Skermanella sp. TT6: one gene and its partner. The protein of the gene in region 1 interacts with the protein of each later gene in a pairwise test. Links are inferred from orthologs where the notes say so. Each region holds a gene or a part of one and is shown on either strand. Other genes may lie near its edges.

Region 1 (5,314 bases):
CCAGACTGTCGTCCATCACCACCTCGATCTTCACCTTCGGCAGGAAGTCCACGACGTATTCCGCGCCACGGTACAATTCCGTATGACCCTTCTGCCGCCCGAAGCCCTTGGCCTCGGTGACGGTAATGCCCTTGATGCCGACCTCGTGAAGGGCTTCCTTCACTTCGTCGAGCTTGAACGGCTTAATGATGGCTTCGATTTTTTTCATGATGCTGATCAACGACTCCCCGTGGATGGCGGCGCGCCACCGAGCGGTGCTCATCATCCCGTAAAGCACGGGGCATGCCAACGCCCGATTGCCTTGCCGGAACACGCGGGACGGCCTTTCCGCAGCAGCGCCTGCCGCCGCAGCCGGCACGGATCTGATGAACCGGTGTGCATATTGCCTAAACAGTGTGCAGCTTGACATGTCACGCCGCCGCGTGGCGCTTCGGCCGCCGGAGGTCGATTTCGTCCCTTGACGGGGCTCCGGCGATTTGGCATAGACACGGCCCCAACGGTGGCGGCGGTAGCTCAGTTGGTAGAGCCCTCGGTTGTGGTCCGAGTGGTCGTGGGTTCGAGTCCCATCCGTCGCCCCATCCCGTCCCGGGAAATTCACTTCAGGTCCAGGCGAAGTCGGCGCATCCTGCGGCCCCCCTTGGGGAGTGCGGGCTGTTATGCTGCGCCCCACGCCGTTCTGCCGGCATGCGGCCGGCCGACATGGCCGAGTTCGAACCGGGAGTTCTCCGATGGCAGCACAGAACGCTTTGCTGACGGTCGCCGAGATGTATCGTGCGGACGCGCTCACGATCGAGGGCGGCGTCTCCGGCGAAACCCTGATGGAGGCGGCCGGGGCCGCCGTCGCCCGGGCCGTCGCGGCCCGCCGGCCGCCCGGCACCGTGGCCGTGCTCTGCGGGCCCGGCAACAACGGCGGCGACGGTTTCGTGGTCGCCCGCCTGCTTGCGGGGCAGGGATGGTCGGTGCGGGTCGGGCTGCTCGGCAGCCGCGAGGCGCTGCGGGGCGACGCCGCCGTCATGGCGGGCCGCTGGAACGGGACGGTGGCGCCCCTCGCGCCAGAATTGCTCGACGGGGCCGATGTCGCGGTGGACGCCCTGTTCGGGGCCGGCCTGTCCAAGCCGCTGGAGGGCATGGCGCGGGCCATGGTCGAGGACCTCGCCGCCCGCGCCATTCCGACGGTGGCGGTGGACGTCCCCAGCGGCGTCCACGGCGATACGGGCGCCGTGCTCGGCGCCGCGGCGCCGGCTTCCGTGACGGTCACCTTTTTCCGGAAGAAGCCCGGGCATCTGCTGTTGCCCGGTCGCGTCCTGTGCGGCGACCTGGTGGTGGCCGACATCGGAATTCCCGACCGGGTGCTGGACCGGATCGCGCCGAGGCTCGCCGAGAACGGGCCGGCATCCTGGCTTTCGGGATTTCCCTGGCCGAGGCTCGACGGCCACAAGTTCGACCGGGGCCACGCCGTTGTGTTCGGGGGCACCCGGATGACCGGTGCCGCCCGCCTGGCTGCCCGGGCGGCGCGGCGAGTCGGCGCGGGACTGGTCAGCATCGCCTGCGATCCGCCGGCCTTCCCGATCTATGCCGCATCCGACCCCGGCACCATCGTGTCGCCGCTCGACGACTCGGGGAGTTTCGATGACCTGATGGCCGATCCGCGCCGCAACGCCGTGCTGATCGGACCGGGAGCGGGAACCGGGCCGGCGACCTGCGGCCATGTGCTGGGCGCGCTCCGGGCCGGCAAGGCGATGGTTGTCGACGCGGACGGCCTGACCGCCTTCGCAGACCATTCGACCGACCTGTACCGCGCCCTCAGCGACCGCTGCCTGCTGACGCCCCATGCCGGGGAGTTCAAGCGCCTGTTCGGGATCGAGGGAGACAAACTGTCGCAGGCTCGGCGGGCGGCGGCCCGGGCGGGTGCCGTGGTGCTGCTGAAGGGCGCCGATACCGTGATCTCCGCGCCCGACGACCGGGCCGTGATCAACGTCAACGCGCCGCCCGAGCTGGCGACGGCCGGGGCCGGTGACGTGCTGGCCGGGCTGGCCGTCGGCCTGATGGCGCAGGGTATGCCGGCCTTCGCCGCGGGCGCCGCGGCGGCCTGGCTGCACGGGGAGGCGGCCCGTGCCGTCGGTCCCGGACTGATCGCGGAGGATCTTTCTGAGGCGCTCCCCGCGGTGCTGCGGCGCCTGCGCGGGGACTCGTGAAGCTTCCGTGAAGGATGGCCGCGGCGGCGGCTTTGCCCTTGATCGGCCGGCCGCGATTCCACCAAGATCGCGGACATGACCCAGCTCCCGGCACCCCTCGAAGAGCAGCCGTCCCCCTCGCTGTTCGACCGTACCCTTGAGAACCTGCGCTCCGCCTGGCGCGACATCGCGGCCTTCTCGCGCGAGGCGGTCGGCGCGATGCCGCGTCCCCACCTGCCGCGCGAGGATGCGGACCGGCTCCGCGTCCAGATGCAGGCCTGCCTGGCGGGGCGGGGCGGGGAGGTCTCGGCGCGCGCCCGGGCGGCCGAACTGGGGCGTACCTATCTGAGCCTCGACTCGACGGGGCGGCGGAATTTCCTGACGATCCTGTCGCGCGACTTCGACGTGGACCGGGCCACGGTCGACCAGGCGGTGGACGCTTTCCACAAGGCGCCGGACCCCGTGCTGCGCGGCAAGGCGGAGCGGAAGCTCCGCGAGGCCCTCGAGCCGGGACGGATGCGGCTGCTGACCCAGTTCAACGGTCTGCCCGAGGGGGTGAAGTTCCTCGTGGACATGCGTGCCCAGCTCCTGGAGTGGGCGGCGGACGACCCGCTGATGGCCGCCCTGGAGGCCGACCTCAAGACGCTGCTGAAGAACTGGTTCGACGTCGGATTCCTGGAATTGCGGCGAATCACCTGGGACAGCCCGGCCGCGCTGCTGGAGAAGCTGATCGCCTACGAGGCGGTGCACGCCATCCGGGGATGGCAGGACCTGAAGGACCGTCTCGACTCGGACCGCCGCTGCTTCGCCTTCTTCCACCCCCGGATGCCCGACGAGCCGCTGATCTTCGTCGAGGTCGCGCTGGTCAGCGGCATGTCGGACAATGTCCAGACGCTTCTGGACGAGGCGGCGCCGGTCCAGGACCCTCAGGCGGCGGATACCGCGATCTTCTACTCGATCTCCAACGCCCAGAAGGGGCTGGCTGGGATCAGCTTCGGCAACTTCCTGATCAAGCGGGTCGTCGACAGCCTGACCGCCGAGTTCCCCAAGCTGAAGTATTTCGCGACCCTGTCGCCGATCCCCGGCTTCCGGCGCTGGCTCGATGGCGAAATGACCGCTGCGGAGGCGAGCGACGACGGCGATATCCTGACCACGTCGGAACGGGCCCGGATCGCCGACCTCTTCACGGATGCCGGGATCCTGCCCCCGGAGACGGCCGCCGGCCTTGCCGCGGTGCTGGACCGTCCCGGATGGCACCGCGACGAAGCGATCGTCAAGGTGGTGAAGCCGATCCTCATGCGGTTGTGCGCCACCTACCTGATAGAGGCCAAGGCTGGAAAGCGGGCCCGGGACCCGGTCGCCCATTTCCACCTGTCGAACGGCGCCCGCATGGAGCGGCTCAACTGGCTCGGCGACACGTCGGAGAACGGGCTTCGCCAATCCGCCGGCATGATGATCAACTACCGCTACAAGCTGGCCGATATCGAGTCCAACCATGAAGCATACACGGGCGATGGGAACATCAATGTTTCCTCATATGTCCGCGCGCACCTCAAGAGTACCGGATAATGCCAATAAAATTGTCTAAAATGTTTTGCATGCTGCTTTAACTCTTCATAAAGAGGGCGCCTCTAGTCTTTGATCTGCTGACATTAACCAAGCTAGAGCGGGACGGAACCCATGTTCTTGAGACGGCGGAAGGCTCCGGTAGACGTTATCGAAGGTTCGGTTTTCCGGCGGACCACGCCCGGCAAGATAGTCGAGACCGCGCGCGTGCTGGCGGTCTCCAAGGACAGCGTCGGAATTCCCCATGTCCGTTTCAGCGTGCATTACGAGCGCGTCGATACGGCGGACGAGTTGCGGACCCTGGCCCTCAGCTCCTTTTCCGAACTGTTCAGCGAGCGTGTGCTCGCCTGACCCCCGCCGGCGCGTCCGGGGCGGCGCGGCGCCGGCCACGCCCCGGTTCGAGCCCCTTTCGTTCGTGCGGAAATCTTAGCCTGTTTGTCCCGAAATCGGTGTGCTATAGAGGCAAACCCGGCGGGCGGGTGTCCATTTCCGCCTGCGCGGGGCTGCCTGTGCGGGCGTGGCGGAATTGGTAGACGCGCCGGATTTAGGTTCCGGTGACGCAAGTCGTGGGGGTTCGAGTCCCTTCGCCCGCACCATCAGGCCAGCCGTACCCGAGGTTCTCAAGCCGCGACCGGCGAGCACCGGTCGCCAACGAAACAGGCTTCCAGTCCAATGCAGATTACCGAGACGAGCGCCGACGGCCTCAAGCGTGAATACAAGGTCGTCATTCCCGCCCAGGAGATCGAGACGAAGGTCAACAGCCGGCTCCAGGAGCTGGGCAAGACGCTTCGGATACCGGGCTTCCGCCCGGGCAAGGTCCCGATGCCCATCGTGAAGCAGCGCTATGCTCAGTCGGTCATGGGCGAAGTCCTGGAAGCGGCGGTCAATGACAGCTCGCAGCAGGCGATCGACGAGCGCGGCCTGCGTCCGGCGCTCCAGCCGAAGATCCAGGTGACCTCGTTCTCGGAAGGCGGGAACCTGGAATACGACATGGCGGTGGAACTGCTGCCGGACATCGAGCCGGTGGATTTCTCCACGATCGAGCTGGAGCGGGTCGTCGCCGAGGTGGACGACAAGCAGGTCGACGAGACGCTGGAGCGGCTGTCCAAGAGCAGCCGCGATTCGCAGCCCGTGACCGAGGAGCGTCCGGCCCGCAACGGCGACATCCTGGTGATCGACTTCGCCGGCACCGTCGACGGCGAGGCGAAGCCGGGCATGGACGCCAAGGATCACCGGCTGGAGCTCGGCTCCAACAGCTTCGTCGGGACCTTCGAGGAGCAGCTCGTCGGTTCGAAGCCGGGCGATCACCGCACCGTGACCGTGACCTTCCCCGAGAACTACGCCGCGGCCGAGCTCCAGGGCAAGGAAGCCGTGTTCGAGGTGGACGTCAAGGAGATCCGGGAGCCCGCGCCGGCCGTGATCGACGACGAGTTCGCGAAGAAGTTCGGCGCCGACGACCTGGCCGCCCTGAAGCAGATGATCAAGGACCGCATCGGCCAGGACTACGCCGGCATCTCGCGGTCCAAGGTCAAGCGCACCCTGCTCGACAAGCTGGCGGACACCCACAGCTTCGA
Region 2 (6,571 bases), 1.2 Mb from region 1 along the record:
TGGACGATCGGGATGTCGTCGCCGGGGAAATCGTAGCTGCTCAGCAGCTCGCGCACTTCCAGCTCGACCAGCTCCAGCAGCTCGGGGTCGTCGACCATGTCGACCTTGTTCAGGAACACCACGATCGCCGGGACGCCGACCTGCCGGGCCAGCAGGATGTGCTCGCGGGTCTGCGGCATCGGGCCGTCGGCCGCCGACACCACCAGGATCGCGCCGTCCATCTGCGCGGCACCCGTGATCATGTTCTTCACGTAGTCGGCGTGGCCCGGGCAGTCGACGTGGGCATAGTGGCGGTTGGCCGTCTCGTACTCGACGTGCGCCGTCGAGATCGTGATGCCGCGGGCCTTCTCCTCCGGCGCCTTGTCGATCTGGTCGTACGCGGTGAACGTCGCACCGCCCGTCTCGGCCAGAACCTTGGTGATCGCCGCCGTCAACGAGGTCTTGCCGTGGTCGACGTGACCGATCGTGCCGATGTTGCAGTGCGGCTTGGTCCGCTCAAATTTCGCCTTCGCCATCGCTCTTTCTGTCCCCGCGGCTTTAGCCGACATCCATCCGAAGATCAAAAACCAAAACTTACCGGAGCCGGCGGCCGCGTCGTCGAGGAATGGAGCGGGTGAAGGGAATCGAACCCTCGTCACCAGTTTGGAAGACTGGAGCTCTACCATTGAGCTACACCCGCCCGAACCATTTCCTGACGGCGCCATCGACACCGGTCTGCCGATCCCGGCCGGAGGATCCGGCCCTGATGGCAGAGATGGTGGAAGGGGCTGGATTCGAACCAGCGTACGCTATCGCGGGCAGATTTACAGTCTGCTGCCTTTAACCACTCGGCCACCCTTCCAACCGCCCCGGTCGCCCGGGACGGAGATGCGCACTATGGTAATTTCGCTCCCAATGTCAACGGCTAAAGATGGCCGAACTCAACGCTGGCGTCGTAATTCGAGGCGGGGCAAAGTCGGTTCCATCATGACCAGACGCAAGCCGCCCCGCCCCGCCCATCCCGCTTCCCAGACACCCGGCCAGCCGCCCGGCCAGCCCGGCCGCCGGCACAAGCCCGGCGGCGCCCAGTCCGGCCGTCCCGGCCTGCTGTTCGGGCTCCATCCGGTCGCCGCGGCCTGGACCAACCCGGACCGGCGCTGCACCCGCCTGCTCGCGACCGAGGCGGGACTCGCGAGCCTCGCGGGCGCCCTGGACCAGGCGCGCGCCGCCGGGCTGGAGCGGCCCAAGCCGACCGTGACGGAACGGACCGAGCTGGACCGCCTGCTGCCGCCCGGCGCCGTCCACCAGGGACTGGTGTTGGATGCCGCCCCCCTGCCGGAGATCGACCTGGAGGACATCGTCCGGCAGGGATCGATGAGGGAGGGCGACGTGATCGTCGTGCTGGACCAGGTGACCGATCCGCACAACGTGGGCGCCATCCTGCGTTCCGCGGCCGCCTTCGGGGCCAGCGCCGTGGTCCTGCCCGACCGCAACGCGCCCGAGCTGACCGGCACGCTGGCGAAGAGCGCCTCGGGTGCCGCCGAAGTCGTGCCCCTGGTGCGGATCGTCAATCTCGCCCGCTCGCTGACCGAGCTGCGCGAGGCCGGCTACTGGTGCGTCGGGCTTGACGAATCGGGTGCCAGGACGCTCGCCCGGATGGAACTGAAGGGCCGCGTCGCGCTGGTGCTGGGCGCCGAGGGCAGCGGGCTGCGGCGCCTCACCATGGAACGCTGCGACGAGATCGCCCGGCTGCCGACCGGCGGGCCGATCGGCAGCCTGAACGTGTCCAACGCCGCGGCGGTGGCGCTCTACGAACTGGCCCGGCTTCGTTGAGCCGGCATCCTACCGGGACAGGTCGATGCGGTACTTCGCGAAGCCGTCGCCGGCGTCGCCGAGCGCGCTGATCCTGCTTCCGGCGGGAATCGCCTCCTTCGCCTTCGGCGACGAGGGGAAGGTCACCACCGCGTCGCCGCCGATCGGGCTGAGCGACCAGTTCCCGTCGGATGCCGGGTCGATGGTCCGGCGGTCGAAGATGTAGTTGACCAGCACCGTGCGGTTCTCGTCCGGGGCCTCCAGGATGACGTTCGACCCGTCGAGGCCCGGAAACTTGCCGCCGCCGCCGGCACGGTAGTTGTTGGTCACGACGACGAACCGCCGCGACTCGTCAATCGGCCGGCCTTCGAAGGCCAGGTCCTTGATGCGGTGCGAGGCGGGCGCCGCGAGCTTGCCGTCGCCGTCGTAGCGGGCCGGCTGCGACACGTCGATCCGGTAGGTCACGCCGTCGATGACATCGAAATTGTAGCTGGGGAACGAGGGGTTCAGCAGCGGCTGCTCGCCCGCCTGCGCCGGGTCGATCCGGTTGAACGCGCCAGCCGACATCTCCAGCCATTGCCGCACCTGGGCGCCGGTCATCACCACGGCGCGCAGGGTATTGGGATAGAGATAGAGGTCGGCCGCGTTCCTGATCGCGATCCGGCCCACCGGAATGTCGGTGTAATAGTCCGGCCCGCCGCGGCCGCCGGCCTTGAACGGCGCTCCGGCCGACAGCACCGGCAGGCCCTCGTACTCGGTGCCGGCCAGCATCCGCTTGGCGTACCAGACCTGCGCGTTGGTCACGATCTGGACGGAAGGGTCGTCCTGGACCAGGGCGAAATAGCTGTTGATCGGCGCCGTCGTCTCGCCGATCGGCTGCCGGACATAGGCCAGCGTCGCCTCGTGGTCGGCCTTCAGCGCCTCGACGATGGCGGGATCCGACTCGACCAGCGCCACCTTCCGCTTGTCCCGGGTCTCCCAGATCGGCCGCACGGAGGAAACCGCGTCGGCGACCGACCATTTTCCGCCCTCCTCCTTCAGGATCAGGTCGATCAGGCCCAGGTGGCTGCCCCAGAAGCCCGGCATCACGACGGGGACGCCGCGGACCTTGCCCTTGGCCATGTCGGTGTCGGGCAATCCGGCGAAATCCGGGCCGGGAAAGACCTTGTGCTGGTGCCCGGTGAGGATCGCGTCGATCCCCTGGACCCCGGCGAGGTACCAGGCCGCGTTCTCCTCCCCGCCGACCCGCGGCTCGGCCGACAAGCCGCTGTGGCTGAGGGCCACCACGATGTCGGCCCCCTTGGCGCGCAGTTCGGGCACGTACTTGCGGGCAGCCTCGACGATGTCGGTGGTGACGACCCGGCCCTCCAGGGCGGCCTTGTCCCAGGTGGTGATCTGGGGGGTGACGAAACCGATGACGCCGATCTTCAGCGGATGCGACTTCCCCGACTCGTCCACCACCTGCCGCGTCAGGATCTCGTAGGGCTTGAAATAGGGCTTGCCGTCGCCGGCACGCTCGACATTGGCGGCCACGACCGGAAAGGCGGCGCCGGCCTGCGCGTCGCCGAGGAAATCCAGGCCGTAGTTGAACTCGTGGTTGCCGACCGTGGCGGCATCGTACTTCAGCAGGTTCATCGCCTTGTAGACGGGATGGACGTCGCCGCGCCTCAGGCCGCGCTCGCGGGCCACGAAATCGCCGAGCGGATTGCCCTGGATCGCGTCGGCATTGTCAAGCAGCAGGCTGTTCTTCGCTTCGTCCCGGGCCTTGGCGATGAGGGTGGCGGTGCGCGCCAGCCCGACCGTGACGTCCTCCTTGTCCGAATAGTAGTTGTAGGGCAGCACGTTGACATGCAGGTCGGTGGTGCCGAGCAGCCGGAGCCGGACGGTAGCGTCGGCCAGGGCGCCGGTGGCGAAGCATGTGGCGGTCAGGCATGTCGCCGCGCCGAGGGCCAGCGCGGACAGGAAGCTTCTGCGGTCCATCTCATCTCCCGGAAGGGCGGAACGCGGGGCACGGACCCCACGCATGCCCATGGGTTACCGGCACCGGACGCCGGGCGTCAACCGGCCTGCTCCCCTTTCGCGCAGGGAGAGGAAATCTTCACCGCGGGCTTGTTCAGCACGGCCCGCGGCGCTAGTCTGCATGCCGTTCGACCCGGGGCCGGCTTAGCACAGTGGTAGTGCAGCGGTTTTGTAAACCGAAGGTCGGGGGTTCAAATCCCTCAGCCGGCACCAGTCGAAGCCCCGTTTGCCGGAAGTTACCCGGAAAATCCAGAAACGACGCCGCGGCGCGCCCGGCGGCCCTGCCCTAACGGGACTTGTTTCCTGGAACCAACCCCCTGCCCGCTCGTTGATGTCCCGGACGCGCGCAACGCCGCGCATCCGCAAGAGACCACTCACACGAACAGCAACAGGCGCAGGGAACCCCAATGGCCGACCGCGAAACGGACCGCGATATGGGCGCGGCGCACGATGCAGCCAGCCGCCCCGATCCCGCAAAGACAGCCAGTCCCGACCCGATGGAACGCGGTCATCTCCGAGACCAGATCGACAGCGGCAAGTTCCGCGACAAGGTGGCCGCGCCCGATCCGGCGACCTCTCCGCTGGGCACCGACGACGAGGCGGCCGGCGTGCCGACCCCGGCCGCCAAGGTCCAGTACGAAAGCCCCGCCGCGCCGGCGCACGCCCCGGCCAATTCCCATTCCAGGGACACGCCTCCGAGCCATCTCGGGCCGATGATCGCCGCCGGCATCGTGGTGGTGGCATTCGTCATCGGGCTGATCATGATCTTCTCGGCCGGCTGACGGCGTCCCTCCCATCCCCCCTTCCCAACGGCTCGCCGGAACTTCATAGGCGAGCCGTCCTATGCCCTTGCACCAGCCTCTACCCCGCAAGGATGATTGGAACATCGACCGGCCGGATCCCGTTCTCCTCCTGGAAGAAAATCCGGGGAAAACAATCTTATGTCAAAAAAGATACTCATCACTGGCGGAGCCGGCTTCATAGGCTCGCACCTGGCCGATGAACTGGTTGCCGCCGGCCATGAAGTCCGGGTTTTGGACAATTTATCCGAGCAGGTCCACGGCAGCGGCGGCGCCCGGCCGGACTATCTCAGCCGTGACATCGAGCTGCGCGTCGGCGACGTGCGCGATCCGGTCGCGGTCAAGTCCGCGCTTCAGGGCATCGACGCCGTCTATCACTTCGCCGCCATGGTCGGCGTCGGCCAGAGCATGTATCAGGTCGACGATTATGTCGGCGTCAACGACCTCGGCACCGCGGTGCTGCTCCAGGCGCTGATCGAGCGGCCTGTCGAGCGGCTGGTGGTCGCCAGCAGCATGAGCATCTACGGCGAGGGCCTGTACCGCGACATCAAGGGCGAAATCGTCACCCCGGCCGAACGCAGCCTCTCCAGGCTCAAGGACGGCCTGTGGGAGCCGCTCGGCCCGGACGGCGGCGAGATCACGCCCGTCCCGACGACGGAGGACAAGGCGCCGACGCTGTCGTCGATCTATGCGCTCAACAAGTATGTGCAGGAGCGCATGTGCCTGCTGATCGGGCAGGCCTACAACATCCCGACCGTCGCGATGCGCTTCTTCAACGTGTTCGGCACGCGCCAGGCGCTGTCCAACCCGTACACGGGCGTGCTCGCGATCTTCGCCTCCCGGCTGCTCAACGGCAATCCGCCGATGATCTTCGAGGACGGCCTGCAGCGCCGCGACTTCGTCCATGTGGCCGACGTGGCGCGCGCCTGCCATCTGGCGCTGAACGCCAAGGACGCCGCCGGGCATGTCTTCAACGTCGGCAGCGGCGAAAGCTACAGCGTGGTCGAGGTTGCGGAGCAGCTCGCCGCCTCGCTCGGCAAGTCGCGCATCGCGCCGACGCTGACCAAGAAGTTCCGCGTCGGCGACATCCGGCACTGCTTCGCCGACATCGGCAAGGCGCAACGGCTGCTGGGCTACCGGCCCGAGACGTCGCTGGCCGACGGCATGGTCGAGCTGGCCGCGTGGCTCGACGGCCAGATCGCGGTGGATCGGGTCGACCAGGCGAGCCGCGAACTGGCGGCCAGGGGTTTGGCCGTATGATGGGCGACCGGGACACCCCCAGGGATCCGCCCGCGGCCATGCCAGGCTTCACCACAACCTTCCGACCCGACGACCGAGCCCGCGCCGAACAGGCCGTGGCGGCCCTGAAAGGACTGGGCGTGCGCCGCTTGCGCGTCCAGGCCGATTCCGGCGGCTGGCACGGCTGGCTGCTCCCGCGCCTCGCGGCGGAGTTCGACCTGCTGCCGGTCCTCGCCCTCGGCGAGGCCGATGCGCCCGATGCCGTCGGGACGCTCCTCCCGGCCCTGCCCGCCGTGGAGTGGGTCGAGATCGCCGCCGCACCGGGCCGGATCGCGGCGATCGCCGGAGCGGCCGCCGCGATCCGGCAGGCCGGCCGCAAGGTCGTGCTGAGCGGCCTTGATCCGGCGGCCCTGGAACTGCTGGCGCAACGGGGCGGCCTCGGCGACATCGACGCCGTCGGCATCGGGGCGTTCCCCGGCACCGGCGATACGTCCTGGCCGGGCTGGGAAGCGGTCGTCGAAGAGTACGCCCAGGCGATGGCCGGGGCCGGCCGGGTCCCCGCCCTGTGGATCACCGGAACGGGCTTCTCCACCTGGCGCCATGACGAGCGCGGCCAGATCAGGGCCTTTCTCGCCGCGGCCGAGGCTCCGGCCGACCGGGTCTACTGGTCGTCGCTCCTGGACCTGGCCGCGGACGAGTCCAGCGCACGGGGCTTCCATGCG

Evidence for each region.
Region 2: the proteins of IGS68_RS13475 (region 1) and rlmB interact in binary tests that used the Escherichia coli proteins (3 or more experiments, as listed by UniProt). The link is inferred for Skermanella sp. TT6 from one-to-one orthologs.

Annotation. Positions count from the first base shown.
Region 1 is NZ_CP067420.1:2,852,979-2,858,292, reverse strand. The notes cover bases 1-2,961. They hold IGS68_RS13475 (NAD(P)H-hydrate dehydratase), read left to right. Parts: upstream 1-728; coding sequence 729-2,195; downstream 2,196-2,961. Other genes in these bases: IGS68_RS13470 (malonyl-CoA decarboxylase), read left to right, coding at 2,271-2,961; IGS68_RS13485 (P-II family nitrogen regulator), read right to left, coding at 1-220. Outside these bases: more of IGS68_RS13470, read left to right, coding at 2,962-3,743; IGS68_RS13465 (hypothetical protein), read left to right, coding at 3,861-4,091; tig (trigger factor), read left to right, coding at 4,413-5,314. UniProt on the Escherichia coli protein: Bifunctional enzyme that catalyzes the epimerization of the S- and R-forms of NAD(P)HX and the dehydration of the S-form of NAD(P)HX at the expense of ADP, which is converted to AMP.
Region 2 is NZ_CP067420.1:1,614,140-1,620,710, reverse strand. What follows is about bases 1-2,889. They hold rlmB (23S rRNA (guanosine(2251)-2'-O)-methyltransferase RlmB), read left to right. Parts: upstream 1-966; coding sequence 967-1,812; downstream 1,813-2,889. Other genes in these bases: IGS68_RS07575 (bifunctional 2',3'-cyclic-nucleotide 2'-phosphodiesterase/3'-nucleotidase), read right to left, coding at 1,822-2,889; tuf (elongation factor Tu), read right to left, coding at 1-515. In the rest of the region: more of IGS68_RS07575, read right to left, coding at 2,890-3,771; IGS68_RS07565 (hypothetical protein), read left to right, coding at 4,218-4,592; IGS68_RS07560 (NAD-dependent epimerase/dehydratase family protein), read left to right, coding at 4,752-5,870; IGS68_RS35420 (SDR family NAD(P)-dependent oxidoreductase), read left to right, coding at 5,909-6,571. UniProt on the Escherichia coli protein: Specifically methylates the ribose of guanosine 2251 in 23S rRNA.